DNA from 4 places in the Ferrovibrio sp. GW821-FHT12E11 genome. Region 2 is predicted to be linked to each of the others. Evidence: predicted binding sites of a transcription regulator. Region 2 holds the regulator's gene; each other region holds the start of a gene.
What was found. The regulator LexA, encoded in region 2, represses DNA repair genes until DNA is damaged. The targets are predictions, from matches to a motif close to ATGTTCTANTTTGGTTC.
Positions count from the first base shown of each region.

Region 1 (5,015 bases), 620 kb from region 2:
TTACCGCGCTCTATTCCAAGAACGGCTGGTATGGCGGTCTGCTGGATTCCGCCGGCATCACCGTGGTCTACACCGTGATTGGCGTGGCGATCGCCATGGCCTTCACCAGCGCACCCTTCGTGGTGCGCACGCTGCAGCCGGTGCTGGAAGACATCCAGCCTGATATCGAGGAAGCCGCCGCCACGCTTGGCGCCTATCGCGGCACCATTTTCCGCAAGGTGATCTTCCCCGCCATCTTTCCGGCCTATCTGACCGGCTGCTCGCTGGCCTTTGCGCGCTGCCTCGGCGAATTCGGCGCGGTGATCTTCATTGCCGGCAACCTGCCGATGAAAACCGAGATCGCCGCGCTGCTGATCTTCATCCGGCTGGAGGAATACGAATATCCCGCCGCCTCGGCCATCGCCGTGGTGCTGCTGGTTGCGGCCTTCACGATCCTGCTGCTGACCAACGTGCTGCAGGCCTGGCATATGCGCTACAAGCGCAAGAGCGGGTGATGGCAATGTCGTCAATGCCTGCACAGAAATCGCCCTTTCCAAAGGGAAAGACGTCGGTCGACTGGGTGCCGCGCCTGCTGATCGGGCTGGGCGTGGTGCTGACCATCCTGTTCATTCTGACGCCGATCCTGGTGATCTTCGCCCAGGCTTTCTCGAAGGGCGTCGGCACTTATGTCGGCAACATCCTGCATGGCGAAACCCTGCATGCGATCCTGCTGACGGTACTGGTCGCGCTGGCCGTGGTGCCAGTGAATATCCTGTTCGGGGTCGCGGCAGCCTGGGCGATCACGAAGTTCGAATTCCCAGGCAAGAAGCTGCTGCTGACCGCCATCGAGATTCCGTTCTCCATTTCGCCGATCGTCGCCGGCGTGATCTATATCCTTCTTTATGGCGGGCAGGGGCTGCTGGGGCCGCTGCTGGAGCAATACGACATCCGCATCATGTTCGCCCTGCCGGCGATCTTCCTGGTCACGCTGTTTGTTACCAGCCCGTTCGTGGCACGCGAGCTGATCCCGCTGATGCAGGCGCAGGGCAGCGAGCAGGAAGAGGCGGCCGTGACGCTGGGCGCCAGCGGCTGGCAGACGTTCTTACGCGTAACCCTGCCCAATATCCGCTGGGCGCTGCTGTATGGCACCGTGCTCTGCGCCGCCCGCGCCATCGGTGAATTCGGCGCGGTCTCAGTGGTGTCAGGCAATGTGCGCGGCGAAACCAATACCCTGCCGCTGCAGGTGGAACTGCTCTATCACGACTACAATGCCGTCGGCGCCTTTGCCGCGGCCAGCACGCTGGCGCTGATTGCCCTGATCGCCCTGGTGATCAAGGCAGCACTGGAACGACGCATCCAGAAGCGGCAAGCGCCGCTACACTGACCTAAGAAAACAGGCTTACGCGGCTGCTGCCGCCTGATCGGGCTGGGCCAGGTCGGCCAGCAGGCGGAAGCTGTGGGTTTCCGGCGTCCATTCCAACAGCCAGGACCCGGTGCGGCCGTTGCTGCTGCGCTCCAGTGAAATCTGCAGCCAGGTATGGCGGCCGTCGCTGCGCGCCGGCTCGATGCGCCAGCGGGTCAGCGCCGCAGCGGCCGCGACGCGGTCGCGCCGGATCACGATGCCGACGCTGTTGCTGCGCGCGGCCGCGGTCTGCAGGCGCTGGACATCCGTATCTTCAAGACTGTCGAATTCGCCGATCACGGCGCCATAGCCGAGTTCGCGCAGGCTCTGGTCCATGGCCCAGAGGCGGTCGGCCGGGCGCGACGTCCAGGCGATGGTGAGGCGGCGGTGATCCAGGCCCTGCTGCGCCAGGTCGGTGGCGCGGAGCTGCTGGTCCGGGGTGATCCACAGCACCGGCTGCTGACGCGGATTGCGGCTGGTCAGGGCCGCCAGAAACATCGTGATAGCAGTGTAGTCGCCGGTCATTTCATGCAGGCCGCTGCAGCCCATGCCACCGCCGGGCAGCACGCGGTCGATGGCCGCCAGACCGAATTTCAGGTTGCCGCCGGGCCGCAGGAAAGTGCCGTCCAGGGAGAACTGGGACAGACGGCTGCGCAAACGTTCGATGGTGGCGGGGCGGGTCATGGGAACCTCCGAAGAATGTTCTCATGTTCTATCATCGATCTCGTATGGACACAATATGTTCTTTATTAATTCTCTTTAATGTTCCCGTTCGGTCTGGAGCATTCTTGGGCAAGTATTTGAAAAGACACTGCTATCCGCATGGCCGGAGCATCAACGGAACGTCGCGGTTGGGCCCGGCCGAGGCAACTTGCCCCGGGGGGCGGGCGTTTGGCTGTCCTCATGTCCGATCAAACCGTGTCCCTGAAGCTGCGCTCCGGCCAATCCTACTGGGAGCTGCAGGCCCCGAAACTGTCGCTGCCTGAAAGTCCGTTCGCATCCTGCAAGACCGATATCGTAATTGTCGGGGCCGGCATTACCGGATCTTTCATCGCCGAGCGGCTGAGCCGCACCGGGCATGCGGTGGCCCTGATCGACCGGCATGCCGCGCAACGCGGTAGCACGGCGGCCAGCACCGCCATCGTGCAATGGGAGATCGACAATCCCATGGTCGAGCTGGAAACCCGCATCGGCTATGAGCAGGCGGCGAAGATATTCAATTACGCCTATGCCGCCGTACAGGAGATCGGCCGGGCCATCGATGGACTCGGCATCGCCTGCGATGCGGCCTGGCGGCCATCGCTGTTCCTTGCCGGCAACCAGCTCGATGCGGCGCAGCTCCGCGAGGAATACCGGCTGCGGCATCGCGCCGGCCTGCCGCTGGAATACCTGGTCCGTGACGATCTGGTGCATCGGTTCGGCATCGATCGCGGAGCGGCGCTGCTGTCGGCCGATGCCTGCGACGTCAATCCGATGGCGCTGGCTCATGGCCTGCTGTCAGCCGCCGTGGCGCGCGGCGCACGCCTGTTCACGCCGTCGCGCGCGGTCGATTACGATTTCTCCGCTGATGGCGTCGCGGTGCATACCGATCATGGCGCCGTCATCAGCGGGCGCTGCCTGATCCTCGCCACCGGCTATGAAATGCCGCCCTTCGTGCCGGCGCACAGGCATCAGATCGTGTCGACCTGGGCGCTGGCAACGGCGCCGCAGTTGCGCGGCATTCCCTGGCCGGGCAAGGGGCCAATCTGGGAGGCCTCCGATCCTTATCTCTATATGCGTGGCACGGCGGATGGCAGCATCCTGGTGGGCGGCGAAGACGAGGCGATCACCGCGGCCCCGGCCCGCGATGCGCTGACGCCGGGCAAGGCCGCCATCCTGATCGACAAACTGAAGCGGTTGCTGCCGACCATCGAAACCGAGATCGCAACAGTGTGGTCGGGCTTTTTTGGTACCACCAGCGACGGCCTGCCCCTGATCGGGCGGGTGCCGGCGCATCCGAACTGCTATGCCGCCTATGGCTATGGCGGCAACGGCATCACTTTCAGCGCCATCGCGGCTGACATGCTGGCGTCACTGGTCGCCGGCAAGCGCCACTGGGCGGAAGACCTGTTCGCGGTAGATCGTTAGGGATGACCGCTAGCGCACGGTTTCGTAGCCCGCCAGCACGGCGGCGAGATTGACGCCGAGGATGTCGGAGAGATAGCCGCCCTCCTGCACCAGTGCAGTAGGCAGGCCAATGCGGGCAATCGCCGCGCCGATCTGACTGAAACCCTTGGTGGTGATTTTCAGGCCCTGCAGAGGATCTTCCTCGGAAGCATCGAGGCCCAGCGCCACCACCAGCGCGCCCGGCGCAAAGGCCTTGATCGTCTTCACGGCGCGATCCAGTGCCACCATGTAATCGGCATCGCCGGTGCCCAGCGGCAGCGGTATGTTCAAGTTGGCCCCGGTGCCGGCGCCGCTGCCGCGTTCGTGGTCATAGCCGACGTAGAACGGATAATAGCTGCCCGGATGCGCATGGATCGACACGGTCAGCACGTCGCCGCGATCGTAGAAGATGCCCTGTGTGCCGTTGCCGTGATGGACATCGACATCCAGGATGGCGACGCGCTCATGCTTCTGGCGTAGATGCGCGGCCGCAATCGCGCTGTTGTTGAGGTAGCAGAAGCCGCCGGCCATGTCGCGATAGGCGTGGTGGCCGGGTGGGCGGCAGAGCGCATAGACGGTATCCTCGCCATCCAGCACCATCTGCGCCGCCGTGGTGGCGACATCGGCCGCCGCGCAGGCGGCGGCAAACGTGCCGGCGCCGATGGGGCAGGCGGTATCGGAAGTATGCCAGCCCAGCTTGCCGACGATGCCGGTGGGATAGCTGGTATCCTGGCTGCGCTGGGCATGGATATTGGGGATCATCTCGGCATTGGAATCGCCCAGCGCCTGCCATTCGTCAAAGCCGTGTTCCAGGAAGGCGAGATAATCGGGGCTGTGCACGCGGGCGCGCGGGCCGCTGCCAAAACTCTGGGCCGGAAGGATAGTGTGTTTGCCGCTGTTCAGGCCATTGAGCAGGCGCGTCGCGCGCTCGGGCTGCTCGGTGGTCTTGCGGACCACTCCGCGCACCAGGAAGAACTGCGGATCGTGGCTCTGATGCGCATCGCTGTAGACGGCTTTCACGGGACTTTCTCCGTCGTCTGATTGGCGGGCAGGGTGCGCACCAGTTGCGCCACACCGCGCCAGGCGTCGCCAAGATGGTATTCCACGCCTTCATGAATCTTCGCCACATCGCCGCTTTCGATGGCAGCCAGCAACGGTTCATGGGTTTCGGCGATGCGGTGCGGATCGTCGTAGAGGCGGCCGATCAGGCCGATCACGATGCGCAGTTCGGACGCCAGGTCGTCGAACAGCCGCAGCAGGCGCCGGTTGCCCGACATCTCGCAGATCAGCCGGTGGAAGCGATAATCCTCTTCTACCTGGCGCGCGGGATCGTTGGAGGCGGCAGTCTCGTAGAGCACGTCGAGCTGGCGGCGCAGCGCCGCGCGGCCGTCCGGCGTCAGGCGGCCGGCGGTGAGGACGGCAGCGTGTTTTTCGATGCAGATGCGCAGGTCATACAGGTCGTCGATCTCGTCAGGCGCATGGGTGCGGA
Region 1 covers NZ_JBXAQG010000001.1:3,295,142-3,300,156, forward strand. Annotated here, with positions in the region: gene cysT (sulfate ABC transporter permease subunit CysT) at 1-494, shown strand, start outside; gene cysW (sulfate ABC transporter permease subunit CysW) at 509-1,363, shown strand; gene AC1ROT_RS16365 (ImuA family protein) at 1,379-2,065, opposite strand; gene AC1ROT_RS16370 (NAD(P)/FAD-dependent oxidoreductase) at 2,285-3,508, shown strand; gene AC1ROT_RS16375 (histone deacetylase family protein) at 3,518-4,546, opposite strand; gene AC1ROT_RS16380 (GntR family transcriptional regulator) at 4,543-5,015, opposite strand, start outside.
Region 1: AC1ROT_RS16365 (ImuA family protein) is a predicted target of LexA. The motif match lies at 2,121-2,137, and genes of this name have one in related genera.

Region 2 (5,015 bases):
CGTGGTCTGCTCGACGAGGGCGCCGTTGCGCTGGGTCATCTCGTCCATCTGCGTCACGGAATCGTTGATCTCGTCCAGTCCTGACGCCTGCTCCTGGCTGGCGATCGAAATCTCCTCGATGATGCCGGCGACCCGTTTCACGGCATCGACGATACCGGTGAGGCTGCCGCCCGCCTCGTTGACCAGCGCAGCACCAGATTTCACCTGCGCATTCGAGGCCGAGATCAGACCCTTGATCTGCTTGCTGGCATCGGCCGAGCGCTGGGCCAATGTGCGCACCTCCTGCGCCACCACGGCGAAGCCCTTGCCGGACTCGCCTGCCCGGGCGGCCTCGACGCTGGCATTCAGCGCCAGAAGATTCGTCTGGAAGGCGATCTCGTCGATCAGGCCGACGATATCGACGATCTTGCGGGCGCTCTCCTCGATCTCGCGCATCGCCTCGACGGCACGGCCGACCACGGTGCCGCCGCGATCGGCGGTGTCGCGCGCCGTGACGGCCAGCTGGCTGGCCTGACGCGCATTGTCTGCGTTATGCCGCACGGTGGCAGTGATCTCTTCCATCGACGCGGCGGTGCGCTGCAGGTTGGCGGCCTGCTGCTCGGTGCGCTGGGCCAGATCGCCGCTGCCGACCGAGATTTCGGCCGAGGCATCCCGCACATTGCCGGCGGTCTGCGACAGGCGGCCAACGATATCGGCCAGCTTTTCCGCCAGCGTATTGGCGTCATCGGAGAGTTGCTCGAACACGCCACGATGGCCGCCGGCGATGCGATGCGTCAGATCGCCCTGGGCCAGCGCCCCCAGCATGCTGCCCAGATCGGCCAGCGCCTTGTCGACGGTGCCCAGCAGATCGTTCATGCCCAGACCCAGGCGCTGCATCACGCCCTGCAACGCGTCAGCGTCGATACGGCGCGTCAGGTCGCCGGCGGTGGCCGAGGCGACGATCTGGCCGATGGCGTCTTCCAGCAGCTTTTCCTGTGTCTTACGCTCGGCCTCGAAATTCTCGCGGTCGCGCTCGACCTGCTGCTGCAGCTTTTCATTCTCCTGGCCGTTGGTCTTCAGCACCTCGACGGCGCGCGCCATCTCGCCGATCTCGTCCGAGCGGCCGGTCTCCTGCAGTTCGACCGACCAGTCGCGGTCGGCCAGACGCCGGGTCACCGCGGTCATGCGCAGGATCGGCGCCACGATCTGCGGCCCGATGAACATCAGCCCGATCAGCAGCGCGATGACCAGGCAGATCACGGTGATCGCCACCAGCACCAGCTGCGCCGTGGTCGCCTGCCCGGCTGCCGAAGCGGACGCGGCATCGGCTGCTGCGGTGGCGGCTGCCACCAGTGCCCCGACCTTGGTGCCGAGTTCGGCAGCGGCATCGCGCGCCTGCGTCAATGCCAGGCCGGCTGTGGTCATGGTGCGGATCTCGCCGCGCCGGATCTGGAAGATGCTTTCCGAACCCTGGCCGTAGCCTAGCAGCTTGTTGGTGGTGTTCTGCAGTTCGATGACGTCGAACTTCTTGCTGGCCCAGTCGAGCTCTTCAAGCGCGCTACTGTTCAGCTTGACGAATTCGCTGAACAGCTTGTCGAGCTCAGGGTTGCTTGGCGCCTGCGCTGCCACCGCCATCACCGCCACCAGCTGGTTCACCGCATTGCCGGCGGCGATCAGGGCATTGGCCGCATCGGCGGCCTCCGATTTCGCATTGGGCTGGCGCAGCTCGTAGATGGCGCGATCCAGCGCCGGCTGCATCAGCGACTGGAAGGTGATGTAGTCGGCGCTCATCCTGGTCTGCAGCTCTTCGCGCTGCTTCACATAGCCAAGCCGCGCATTCACCGAGCGGTTGATCTGCGCCACCATGGTGTTGAGGAAATCGACCGATTTCTCGATCGCCTCGATCTGCTCGGTCTGGCCGGCCGGCGCCGCCACCTTCACGGTTTCCACCGACTGCTTGAGCTTGGCCTGCTTGGCCCTGAGCGCGGTGAGCGCCTTTTCGCGATCCTCGTCGCTGGTGGCATTGGCCAGCACCGGTGCGCCGGCCGCGAGGTCGGCGCTGGTGCCCGAAAGCTCCAGCGCCGTGATCACCGCTGGTAGGTTGGTGGTGGTGATGCCGGCATAGCTGTTCTCGACGCGGCCGAAGAACAGGCCGCCGATGACATTCGAGACCAGCGTCAGCGCCGCAAGGACGCCAATGGCCAGATAAAGCTTCTGACGAATACCCATACTTTCCTCCCCCTGCGGACGTCCTTCTGGGCGTCCGGCTCTGAAGCCATGCCGGCTTTTCTTACTTACCGACATACTTTCCCACTGGAGCCACCGCCGTAAAGGGGGGGAGAGAGATACGGGTGTATGTTCGGCGACAACTCAACCTATAGGAAGCTCTTTTCGTTCTCCTACTAGATGTGGGCCCTAGCCTGTGGAAAAATACTTGACCCGAATACAGAACCTCATTAGAACATTTCGTGGGTTTCATGTTCGTTCTGGTTTGTCGCCGGCCTGTCCCACTCCCCGGCCCCGACCGCCCAGGACCTTAAATCGAGGAGGCTTCCATGCTGACCCGGAAACAGCACGACCTGCTGCTCTTTATTCACGACAAGCTGGAGAATTCCGGCGTGTCGCCGTCCTTCGAGGAAATGAAGGAGGCGATGAAGCTGAAATCCAAGTCGGGCATCCATCGCCTGGTGACCGGCCTGGAAGAGCGCGGCTTCATCCGCCGTCTCGCCCATCGCGCCCGCGCCCTGGAAGTGCTGCGCCTGCCCGATTCGGCCGTGCCGGTTCGCGGCGGCGTCGGGGCCCCGGCCCGCAGCGCCACCCCGCGCAACCGCCTGATGCCGCGCGCCATCGAAGGCGGGGCCGGCGGCAACAGCCCCATGGCCGGCACGCCGGTGAACGTCAATCCCTATAACGCCCGCGACATCGTCACCCTGCCGCTCTACGGCCGCATCGCCGCCGGCACGCCGATCGAGGCGCTGCGCGACATGAGCACGCAGATCGATGTGCCGATCGGCCTGCTGGGCAATGGCGAACACTACGCCCTGGAAGTCGCCGGCGATTCGATGGTCGATGCCGGCATCATGGATGGCGACACCGTCATCATCCAGCGCAGTGACAATGCCGAAAACGGCACCGTCGTCGTCGCCCTGGTCGACGATCAGGAAGTGACGCTGAAGCGCCTGCGCCGCAAAGGCAACTCGGTGGCGCTCGAAGCCGCCAACCCGGCCTACGAAACGCGCATCTTCGGCCCCGACCGAGTGAAGGTGCAGGGCCGCCTGGTCGGCCTGCTCCGCCGCTACTGAGTTTCAGCCGGATTGAATACCAAGCGGGGCGCCCTTTGGCGCCCCGTTTTTTATGAACCGCGCTCGGGCCCGTGCCCCTTGGGCACGACCCAGGGCCGGCGACCGCGCTGCTGTGCCACGGTGAGCAGGCGGATGGTCCCGGTTTCGCGCGCCAGGAACAGCGCATGCGTGCCGCCACGCCACAGATCGTTGCGATCGATGACGATTCTTGCGGCCGGACAGCGATAGCGGATCGGCATCTGGGCCGCGATCACCACATCGGCATGTTTGCAGTCTTCGGTGATCGCCTTCGGCTGCCGCGGCAGCGCCACCAGAAAACCATCACGCCGCCAGGAGCAGCCCTCCGGATCGCAGCGCAGGCTGCCGTCGACGCCGGACCGGCCTTCGGTGTCGTTGCGTCTGAGCGTCGGCCAGGGATAAAGCGGCGGCGCTCCCAGCCGCTCCCACCAGGTTTCGGCAGCAAAGCCGCGCGGCGGCGTGGAGGTCAGATAATACCGGTCATCCAGCGCCCGGGCTGCAATCAGGCGACCATCGCCGCTGACCAGCAGATCGGGCTGCGGCACCAGCCAGGGTGAAGCCGTACCGATCAGGAGACCAGCCAGCCCGAGCCAGCGCCAGCGCTGCTGCCACAGGCATAACCACAGACCGCCGCCGGCAATGGCACCCAGGCCCCAAAGTGGCATTGCCGGCACCACGCCAACGGCATCGGGCCAGCCGGCCACCCATTGCGCCAGCGCGATCAGCAGATCGATGCACCAGACCATCGGCACCAGCGCGAGAGCTTCGAGGCCCAGCGGCATCAGCAGGAAGGCCAACACGATCAACGGCATGATCAGGAAATCCACCAGCGGCGCGGCCAGCAGGTTGGCGATCAGGGCATAATCAGCGACGCGATTGAAATGATAGGCGGCGAAAAAGGACGAACCCAGCCCGGCCACGAAGCTGGCCGCCATGGTGCCGAGCAGCCAGAGCATAGCGATCTTTACTGGTCCCGCCTCGCTGCGCCAGCGCGTCAGTCGCGGCGCGAATTGCTCGAATGCCGCCACCAGCGCGGTGACGGCGGCAAAGGACATCTGGAATCCGGGATCGAGCAGACTGTCGGGCCAGAGCACCAGCAGCAGCAAGGCTGCCCAGGCCACCGCGCGCAGCGTGATGGCACGGCGGTCCAGCATCACGGCGATCAGCGCCAGGGCGATCATCACCAGCGCCCGCAGCGTGGGCAGTGCCGCGCCCGAGAGCAGCGTATAGGCGGTGGCGCCGAGCAGGGCCGCGACCGCCGCCCATTTCTTGATCGGGTAATGCAGGGCCAGATGCGGACTGAGCGCCAGCAGGCCGCGCACGAGAAAGAACAGCAGGCCAGCCACCAGGGTGAGATGCAGGCCCGAGATCGAGAGAATATGTGCCAGGCCAGAATCGCGGAATGCCGCATCCACGCTGTCGGGGATCGGTCCGCGCACGCCGGTCATCAGCGCTGCGGCAATCGCGCCGCCGGCGCCCTCGGTCTGCGCGGCGATACGGCGCGTCCAATCCTGCCGCAGGGCACTGAGCGACAGCAATGCCGCATCGCGCCAGTCTTCGGGTTCGGTCTCCGGCATGGCTTCGGGCGTGCTGATCGCATAGCCCACGGCGCCAATCTGGCGAAACCAGGCATAGCGCGCAAAGTCGAAGGCGTCGGGCATCGCCGGCTCCGGCGGCGGCAGCAGCATGACGCGCAGGCGGATACGGTCACCCGGC
Region 2 covers NZ_JBXAQG010000001.1:3,913,250-3,918,264, reverse strand. Annotated here, with positions in the region: gene AC1ROT_RS19505 (methyl-accepting chemotaxis protein) at 1-2,208, opposite strand, end outside; gene lexA (transcriptional repressor LexA) at 2,535-3,281, shown strand; gene AC1ROT_RS19495 (ComEC/Rec2 family competence protein) at 3,332-5,015, opposite strand, start outside.

Region 3 (5,015 bases), 3.4 Mb from region 2:
GTTTCCGCGCTGAACACCACGCAGGTCGCCAGCCTGCGCACCACCGATATCGGCGAGTTTGGCACGACGCAGATCAAGGGTCTGACGGCCGCGCAGCTCGCCGTGCTCAGCACCACCAGCCTGAATGCTCTGACGACGACGCAGGCGCAGGCGCTGACCGAGACCCAGGTGGCGGCGCTGAGCACCACCCAGATCGCCGGCCTGCGCACCACCGATATCGCCGAGCTGGGCACGACGCAGATCCGAGGCCTGACGGCTGCGCAGCTTGCCGTGCTCAGCACCACCAACCTGAATGCGCTCAACACGACCCAGTCCCAGGCGCTGACGGCGACCCAGGTTGCCGCGCTGAGCACCACCCAGATCGCCAGCCTGCGTACCACCGATATCGCCGAGCTGGGCACGACGCAGATCCGGGGCCTCACCGCCGCGCAGCTTGCCGTGCTGAGCACCACCAGCCTGAATGCATTGTCGACGACGCAGGCGCAGGCGCTGACCGAGACCCAGATCGCGGCGCTGAGCACCACCCAGATCGCCGGCCTGCGCACCACCGATATCGCCGAACTGGGCACCACGCAGATCGCGGCGCTCACCGCCACCCAGGTTGGCGTGCTGAGCACCGCGCAGATCGCCGGCCTCGCCACCACGCAGGTGGCGGCGCTTCAGACCACCGACCTGAATGCCCTGAACACCACGCAGACCCGGGCCCTGACGGCGACGCAGGTGGCGGCGCTCACCACCACGCAGATCGCGGGCCTGCAGACCACCGATATCGGTGAGCTGACCACGACGCAGATCAAGGCGCTGACGGCGGCGCAGGTGGCGGTGCTCAGCACCACCAATCTGAATGCCTTTGCCACCACGCAGACGCAGGCCCTGACCGCGACCCAGGTGGCGGCGCTGAGCACGACGCAGATCGCCGGTCTGCGCACCACCGACATCGCCGAACTGGGCACGGCCCAGGTGCAGGCGCTGACGGCGGCGCAGGTGGCGGCGCTGAGCACCACCAATCTGAATGCCTTTGCCACCACGCAGGTGCAGGCGCTGACCGCGACGCAGGTGGCGGCGCTGAGCACGACGCAGATCGCCGGCCTGCGCACCACCGATATCGCCGAACTGGGCACGGCCCAGGTCAAGGCGCTGACGGCGACGCAGGTGGCGGCGCTCAGCACCACCAACCTCAATGCCCTGGTCACCACCCAGGTGCAGGCCCTTGCCACCACGCAGGTGGCGGCCCTGACCACGACCCAGATCGCCGGTCTGCGCACCAGCGATATGGCCGAGCTGGGCAGCACGCAGGTGCAGGCGCTGACGGCCACGCAACTGTCAGCGCTGAGCACCACCAATCTGAATGCCCTGAGCGGCTCGCAGACACGGGCGCTGACCACGACGCAGATACAGGGCCTGAGCACCACCCAGATCGCCGGCCTGCGCTCGACCGATATCAACGAGCTGTACCGGACGCAGCTTCAGGCATTCTCCACCGCCCAGGTGGCGGCGATCGCCACCACGGCCATCAGCGGGCTGAGCGCGAACGACATCCTGGCGTTCAGCCCGGCCCAGGCGAATGCCTTCACCTCCGCGCAGGTCTCGGCGCTGAACCGCTGGCAGTACCGCGCCTGGCTCGAGGCGCTGGCTTAAGAGGCTGGGAACAGCGCGGCGCGTCCTGCCAGCCTCCCGCTGCGACTCGCCTATCAGGCCTCTGAAATCCCATTTATCTCTGGTTACGTGGCGTGGGAATTTCACCCCCATAAGGCGAAATTCACCCATTTGAATGGCCACAAAAGGCCAGTTTTATCGGCTAACCGGCCTGGAAAGAGCGGGACCGGCGCCTTTTGGACAGGGCGGCGGGGAATCGCCCGGCAGGCTGAACGCCCGCGAACATCGCAGCATAGCTTTGAGAACATCAGTAGAATAGACCAGCAAAATCAGGGACATGCAGGGGTCGCAAGATTTTGCTGGACAATGGCAACGATATAGGAACATATGGGGTCAGAACGGCGTATAATTGCAATTCACTGGTCCCCATGAAAGGATGCCCCGCAATGTCGTCCCCCTCTCTTCGGCTCGTGGACAAGGAAAACATGGATAAGGGTAAGGCTCTGGAAGCGGCGCTCTCGCAGATCGAGCGCAATTTCGGCAAGGGCTCGGTGATGAAGCTCGGCCAGCGTCAGAGCATGGAGGTGGAGTCGATCTCCACCGGTTCGCTCGGCCTGGATATCGCACTCGGCATCGGCGGCCTGCCGAAGGGCCGCATCGTCGAGGTCTACGGTCCGGAAAGCTCGGGCAAGACCACCATCGCCCTGCATGTCGTGGCCGAGGCCCAGAAGAAGGGCGGCACCTGCGCCTTCGTCGACGCCGAACACGCGCTCGATCCGTCCTATGCCCGCAAGCTCGGTGTGAATATCGAGGAGCTGCTGATCTCGCAGCCCGATACCGGTGAGCAGGCGCTGGAAATCGCCGACACCCTGGTCCGCTCCGGCGCCATCGACGTGCTGGTCATCGACTCGGTCGCCGCCCTCGTGCCCCAGGCCGAACTGGAAGGCGAGATGGGCGACACCCATGTCGGCCTGCAGGCCCGTCTGATGAGCCAGGCGCTGCGCAAGCTGACCGCCTCGATTTCCAAGTCGAACTGCATGGTCATCTTCATCAACCAGATCCGCATGAAGATCGGCGTGATGTTCGGCAGCCCGGAAACCACCACCGGCGGCAACGCGCTGAAGTTCTACGCCTCTGTCCGCCTCGATATCCGCCGCATCGGCGCCATCAAGATCCGCGACGAGGTGGTGGGCAACCAGACCCGCGTGAAGGTGGTCAAGAACAAGGTGGCGCCCCCGTTCAAGGTGGTCGACTTCGACATCATGTATGGCGAGGGCGTCTCCAAGACCGGCGAACTGATCGACCTGGGCGTGAAAGCCAATGTGGTCGAGAAGTCGGGCTCCTGGCTCTCGTTTGATAGCCAGCGCATCGGCCAGGGCCGCGAGGCCGCCAAGGTCTTCCTCAAGGAAAACCCTGAAGTGGCCAATCGTATTGAAGCCGCGATCAAGGCCAATACCGGCATCGTGGCCGCCGCGATCGACGCCGGCCCGGATGCGGGCGAGGTCGAAGACGCGGAATAGGATTTCCCCAAGCTCAACGCCGGCAAACCACGGCGCCTGAGTTAATCTCCTCCATGGGAAAAGCCCCGGCAGCGGACCTCGCTGCCGGGGTTATTTTTTGCCTTGCGCCCATCCGCCCCGGGGCGGCCTGGCTTTTTCCACGACCGCTTGAAATGTTCGCGGAGCGTTCTAAATGGGGCATTACCAAAGCTGCTACCTTTGGTGGAAGTTTCGGTTAACGCGAAGCGGAATGAAGCGAAACGAAGCCAAACGAAGCGAAAGGAAACCGGAATGAAGCGAAACGAAGTGAAACGAAGCGGGATGAAGCGAAACGAAGCGGAATGAACCCGTCGCGAAGCCGGCTGGCCTGGCCGTGGCGGCCCGGTCGGGGCGCTGCCCGCAAAGGCGGCAATTCCGCGCCGGGGCAAGGACTTACCCTGCCGCCCCCTTCGCTGGACAGGGACGGGAGGGGACGTTAAGACAGTCCTCTTGCCGGTTTATGGCCGGTTCACGACAATCTGACCAGCAAACGACAGGGCGATCCGGCCAAGAGACAGCTCCGGAGCGCCGCCGACCAGGGGTATGAAGTCAATGTCCTCCGCCAGCGACGTCCGCCAGGCCTTCCTCGACTACTTTGCCAAGAACGGGCATAGCGTGGTCGATTCCTCGCCGCTGGTGCCGCGCAACGACCCGACCCTGATGTTCACCAATGCCGGCATGGTGCAGTTCAAGAATGTCTTCACCGGCCAGGAAAAGCGCCCCTATACCCGCGCCACCACCTCGCAGAAATGCGTGCGCGCCGGCGGCAAGCATAACGACCTCGACAATGTCGGCTACACCGCGCGCCATCACACCTTCTTCGAGATGCTCGGCAACTTCTCCTTCGGCGACTATTTCAAGGACGACGCGATCCCGCTCGCCTGGAACCTGATCACCAAAGAGTATGGCCTGCCGAAGGAAAAGCTCTGGGTCACCGTCTATCACGATGACGACCAGGCGCATGGCATCTGGAAGAAGATCGGCGTGGCCGAGGATCGCATCGTGCGCATCGCCACCTCTGACAACTTCTGGGCCATGGGCGATACCGGTCCCTGCGGTCCGTGTTCGGAAATCTTCTACGACCACGGCGACAAGATCTTCGGCGGCCCGCCGGGCAGCCCGGATGCCGATGGCGACCGCTATATCGAGATCTGGAATCTCGTCTTCATGCAGTTCGAGCAGGTGACGAAGGAGCAGCGCATCTCGCTGCCGAAACCGTCCATCGATACCGGCATGGGCCTGGAGCGCATCACCGCGGTGATGCAGGGCAAGCACGACAATTACGATATCGACCTGATGCGGGCGCTGATCGAGGCCTCGGCCGATGCCTCGCATACCGATGCCGATGGCGAGCACAAGGTGAGCCATCGCGTGGTGGCCGACCATCTGCGCTCCTCCTGCTTCCTGATCGCCGATGGCGTGCTGCCGTCGAACGAGGGCCGCGGCTATGTGCTGCGCCGCATCATGCGCCGCGCCATGCGCCATGCGCAGTTGATGGGCTGCAAGGAGCCGCTGATGCACCGCCTGGTGCCGGCGCTGGTGGGCGAGATGGGCCGCGCCTACCCTGAACTCGGCCGCGCCGAAGCGCTGATCGCCGAGACGCTGAAGCTGGAGGAAACCCGCTTCAAGCAGACGCTGGATCGCGGCCTCAAGCTGCTCGATGAAGCTACGGCCAGCATGTCGAAGGGCGACATGCTGCCGGGCGAGACCGCCTTCAAGCTCTATGACACCTACGGCTTCCCGCTCGATCTGACCCAGGATGCGCTGCGTCCGCGCGGCATCAACGTCAATCTCGACGGTTTCCAGTCGGCCATGGCCGCGCAGAAGGCCGAGGCCCGCAAGGCCTGGGCCGGCTCGGGCGAGGCGGCGACCGAGAAGGTC
Region 3 covers NZ_JBXAQG010000001.1:505,829-510,843, reverse strand. Annotated here, with positions in the region: gene AC1ROT_RS02590 (beta strand repeat-containing protein) at 1-1,638, shown strand, start outside; gene recA (recombinase RecA) at 2,043-3,116, shown strand; gene alaS (alanine--tRNA ligase) at 3,687-5,015, shown strand, end outside.
Region 3: recA (recombinase RecA) is a predicted target of LexA. The motif match lies at 1,899-1,915, and genes of this name have one in related genera.

Region 4 (5,015 bases), 1.6 Mb from region 2:
AACGGGGAGCGCTTCGACTAGCGGCCGAATGCGGCGAAAGGATGGCTGCCAGTTTAGGCGAGATTTTGCGCTTCGCCAGTGCCGGCGCGCATCGATGTGAGGAAGCTCGCCGTTTCCGCCACGGCGTCCCTGATTCCGACGCGGCGTACATCGACGCTGGCCGGAAAAGCAGAGAGCAGACGGGAGGGCAGCTGCGCGTCCAGCACAACAAAGACGCCGTAATCGTCAGCACGCCGCAAAAGTCGCCCATAGGCCTGCTTCAGCTTCAGGCGGGTCAACAGATCGTCATAGGCCTGGCCGCCGAAAGCCGCCTTGCGCGCCTTGTGCAGCAGGTCGGGCCGCGGCCAGGGCACGCGGTCGAAGACGACCAGGCGCAAGGACGCGCCCGGCACATCGACACCATCGCGCATCGCGTCCGTGCCCAGCAGGCAGGCGTTTTCCTCGGCGCGGAAGATGTCGACCAGCGTGGCGTTATCCAGCGGATCGACATGCTGTGCGTATAACGGAAGGCCGGCTTCGGCCAGCGGCCGCAGGACGCGCTTCTGCACGGCGCGCAGGCGGAAGATCGCGGTGAACAACCCCAGGCCGCCGCCGCCGGAGGCCAAGAAGAGTTCGCGATAGGCGGCGGCCACCTGGTCCATGGCATCGCGCCGCACGTCGGTCACTACCAGCACGCGGGTGCGGCCGGCATAGTCGAAGGGCGAGGGGAAGGCGGCACGGCGGGCCGGTTGCGGCAGATGGCGCGCGCCGCTGCGGATCTCGGCACTGGCCCAGGCGGCTTCCGGCGCCGCATCGGTTTTCATCGGCGCGATATCGCGCAAGGTCGCCGATGTGATGGCGACGCCATGGGCCGGTTTCAGCACAGCGGCAGCGAAAGGCTGCATCGGGTCGAGGTAATGGCGATAGAGGCCGAGATCGAGATCGCGGCCGTCGATGCGCTCCAGGCCGAACCAGTCGACGAAGGTCGATGGCGTTTCGGTCTGCAGGTCGAGCAGCATGCTGCGCCAGGCATCCAGCGTCAGCTTGCGTCGCAGCAGGCCGCGCACGGCGCCTTCCATGCGGCTGCGCGTCGCCGTGTCCAGTTCGGCGGTTTCATCGGCCAGCATGTCGCTTAAGGATTTGCTCAGGCCGTTCAGCGGCTCAAGCAGACGTTCGATGCCATGGGCAAAGGTCAGCGCGGCATCTATCAGGCCCTCGACCGGCTCGCGCGTCGGGCATTCCAGGCCATAGGGGCTGTCCGGCTGGGCGCTACGCGCCAGTATCTGCTGGCGTGTTTTGGCCAGAAACTTTTCGCCACTGCCATTGGCATTACCCTCGGCCAGACGCGCCAGCCAGCCCTCGCCGGGCAGGCAGCGCGCGGCCTCGACGATGGCATCCAGCATGGCCTTGCCGCGGTCGTCCTGCGCCACCAGGTCGCCGATGCGGTTGGCCAGGCCGCGGGCGCGGCTGCGGCGTCCGCCTTCCGGCCCACGCAGCCAACGCCGCAGGTCGACGCCTTCCATACCGGTCAGATGGGCGGCGAAAGCGCCGTCGGCGGCTTCGAACAGGTGGTGGCCTTCGTCGAAGACATAGCGCAGCGGCTTCTGCGACTCATCCTCGCCCATCGCGGCCTGGATCATCACCAGGGCGTGGTTGGCGATCACCATCTCGGCCTTGCGCGATTTGCGTACGCTGCGCTCGATGAAGCATTTGCGGTAATGCGGACAGCCGGCATGAATGCATTCGCCACGCTGATCGGTCAGTCCCAGCGTGCGGTTGCGGCCATGCAGGTCGACGGCCCAGGCGGGAAAATCGCCGCCAGCCAGGTCGCCGTCGCGGGTGGCGCCGGCCCAGCGCGCGATCAGGCTGAGCGGCACGATATCCTGGGGCCGCGCGACGCCGCCCTGGCTCGCATCCTCCAGATTCAGCAGGCAGAGATAATTCTCGCGGCCCTTGCGCACCACCACTTTGGCGGCCTTCTCGGCCGGATCGGAAAACAGACGGTCGAGTTCGCGATCCAGTTGGCGCTGCAGGTTCTTGGTATAGGTGGAGAGCCAAACCGTGCCGCCATTCTTCTCGGCCCAGACGCTGGCGGGTGCGATATAGCCCAGCGTCTTGCCGATGCCGGTGCCGGCTTCGGCCAGCACGGTTTCCGGCATGCCGATCATTTCGCGCGGCGCGAAAGCCTGCGCGGTGGTGGCGGCATAATCGGCCTGGGTCTCGCGCAGCTCCGATGTCGTACCTAGCAGGCGGGCCAGACGCTCGCGCGCCTCCATCGGCGACACCGTCTGCGTATCCGGTGGCGGCGGCGGCGCGTAATCCACCCATTCGGGCAATTCTTGCCAGATGTCGAGGCCGCCGAAACCGCCGGCCGGCACGCTGGAAGCTTCGGGCCCCAGCGCGGTGAGCAGATAGATGGCCCAGGGCCAGCCGGCTTTTTGCAGTGTCTGCGCGAGACGTGCGCTGCGCTTCAGCGCACGCGGCTGCTGCTTCGGCAATTCTTCCAGCAGGGTCTGCGCGGCATGGTGCAGATACTGGGCGGCTTCCTCATCGTCGGCGGCGTCAAGCTCGAGGCGCGCCAGCAGGCCATGGGGTGTCGGCAGGCAGAATCGCGCCGGCCGTACGAAGGCGAAGAGATCAAGCAGGTCATAGGCCGGGAAGGGTTCGACACCCAGCCGCGTGGCAGTCGCCCTGCCATGCACCAGCAGCGGCGGCGTGGCACGGGCGCGGCGGGCAGCGGCATCGGCGGAGATTTTTTCCAGCCGGCCGTTCTCGAACCACCAGGCGAAACCACCGCCGGCGACCAGCGCCGGCAGCCGGCCGAGTGCGGCTGCCAGAGAATCCGACATGGATTACTGCGCGGCCCAGATGATGCGGGCGATCCAGGCGATGTCCTGCACGTCGAAGGCGCGCTCGGGGAATTCGGGATTGAAGGAGGCGAGTTCGATGCGGGTCAGCGTGCGGCGCGCCAGCATCTTGCACATGACTTCGCCCTGCACGGTCTTGGCGATCACGCGATCGCCGCGACGCACGCTGGCGGCTGGCGAGACAATCACGATGTCGCCGTCGCGATAAACCGGCAGCATGCTGTCGCCGCTGATCTCCAGGGCATAGGCCTGGCTGTCGCCCAGTTCGGGGAAGGGCACCTTTTCCCAGCCCTCACCGATCGGGAAGCCGGCATCGTCGAAGAAACCGTCCTTGCCGGCCTGGGCCAGGCCGATCAGCGGCACGCGCTGCGTGCTGCGGGCCACACCGCCGGTCTCGATCAGCAGGTCCATGAATTCCGGCACGCTGGCGCCGGTGGCCTCGATCACCTTGGCGATCGATTCAGTGGACGGCCAGCGCTGCTTGCCATCGCGAGAGGTGCGTTTCGAGCGGTTAAAGGTGGTCGGATCCAGCCCGGCCTTGCGGGCGAGTCCGGACGCAGTCAGGCCGTAACGTTCGGCCAGGCCGTCAATAGCGGCCCATATTGCCCGGTGAGTCAGCATGGGACGATAGTCTTGTAAATTCAGGGTTTTGGCTACAGGAATATTCTCTCTAAAACCATTTGACATGAGAACAATATAGGAATATAAGGGTCTAAAGAAACGAGAATTTTTGTTCTGTTCCTATCGTAGCAGGGTTGGATATGAAACAAATTGCGGAAAACCGGGCGAAAATGGCCCGTCCGGCACCCGTATCGCCTGCGACAGGGCCAACCGCAGGCCGCCGTGCCGTGGTGGTTTTCCTCGAGGAGACCCGACTGCCCAAGCTGCGCCGGCTCAAGCCCGGCTTCCGTCACTGCCTCGCCTATCTGGCCCTGGATGATGGCTGGATCGGAATCGATCCACTCTCTCATCGCCTTGAAATCCGGAGCTTTTCCGGCTGGTCGCCGCAGGCCGACCTGGCCGCGCATCTGCGGGCGCGCGGCCAGTGCGCGCTGACCGTGCCGGTGCTGGATCCGCCGCGCCGGCTGGCGCCGCCGCTGCCGTTCTCCTGTGTCGAGACGGTCAAGCGCCTGATTGGGCTGCACTGCTGGTCCATTAGAACACCATGGGAACTTTTTCTTGAGTTGCGGAAAATATCCCTTGATTATGGATTTGTTTCGTTCTATTCTGACTCTACAAAGAACATTTAAGCAACTTTGCGCCGATATGGATCGGTGCCAGCCTGCGAAAGGCCTGCAACATGGGTGGGATTTTCTCTTCGCCGTCACCGCCGCCGCCTCCGCCGCCCATCCCGGCCCCGCCGCCGCCGAGTGAAAGCGAGGCCGAGATCGCCGAACGCGCCGCGCGCGAGCGCCGTCGCCGGTCCCAGGGCGAAACCATCGCCACCTCCTGGCGCGGCCTGGACGACAACGTCGCCGGTGGCGCCCCCGCCGCGAAACGCCTGCTGGGCGAGTGAGTCGCATGTCGATCACCCCCGTCTCCACAGCCGGCGCCACCATCGATCCCTTGCAGACCCTGCTCGATCCGCAGGCGCTGCGCCGCCGCCACAGTCGTGCGCGCAGCCAGCGCGGCAGCTGGGATGCCCTGTGGCAGGATTGCTACGACTATGCGCTGCCGCTGCGTCGTCCCGGCACGGCGGCCGGTTTCAATGCCGGCGGCGGCCGTGTGAACGAGCGGCTGTTCGATGCCACGGCCGCCGATGCCGCGGAGCAGCTTGCCGCAGCCCTGTTATCCCAACTGACGCCGCCATGGTCGCGCTGGTTTGCCTTCCAGCCGGGCCGCGATGTGCCGGAAGCCGAGCATGGCGCCATGGCTGCGGAACTCGACAAAGCTGCCGCCCTGCTGCAGGCGCAATTCGACAAGTCAAATCTCAGTGTCGAGCTTCATCAGGCGTTTCTTGATCTGGTGGTGGCCGGCACCGCCTGTCTGGCCTGCGAGGAAGCAGCGCTCGGCGAGGTCAGCGCCTTCCGCTTCTCCGCGGTGCCGCTGAACGATCTGGTGCTGGAAGAAGGCGTCGGTGGTCGGCTCGATACGGTCTTCCGGCGTCAGGACTACAGCCTGGACCATCTGGCGCTGCGTTATCCGGCGCTGGAACGGCAGGCCTGGTTC
Region 4 covers NZ_JBXAQG010000001.1:2,283,729-2,288,743, forward strand. Annotated here, with positions in the region: gene AC1ROT_RS11425 (ATP-dependent DNA helicase) at 54-2,828, opposite strand; gene AC1ROT_RS11430 (S24 family peptidase) at 2,832-3,467, opposite strand; gene AC1ROT_RS11435 (hypothetical protein) at 3,608-4,096, shown strand; gene AC1ROT_RS11440 (hypothetical protein) at 4,147-4,362, shown strand; gene AC1ROT_RS11445 (portal protein) at 4,368-5,015, shown strand, end outside.
Region 4: AC1ROT_RS11430 (S24 family peptidase) is a predicted target of LexA. The motif match lies at 3,536-3,552, and genes of this name have one in related genera.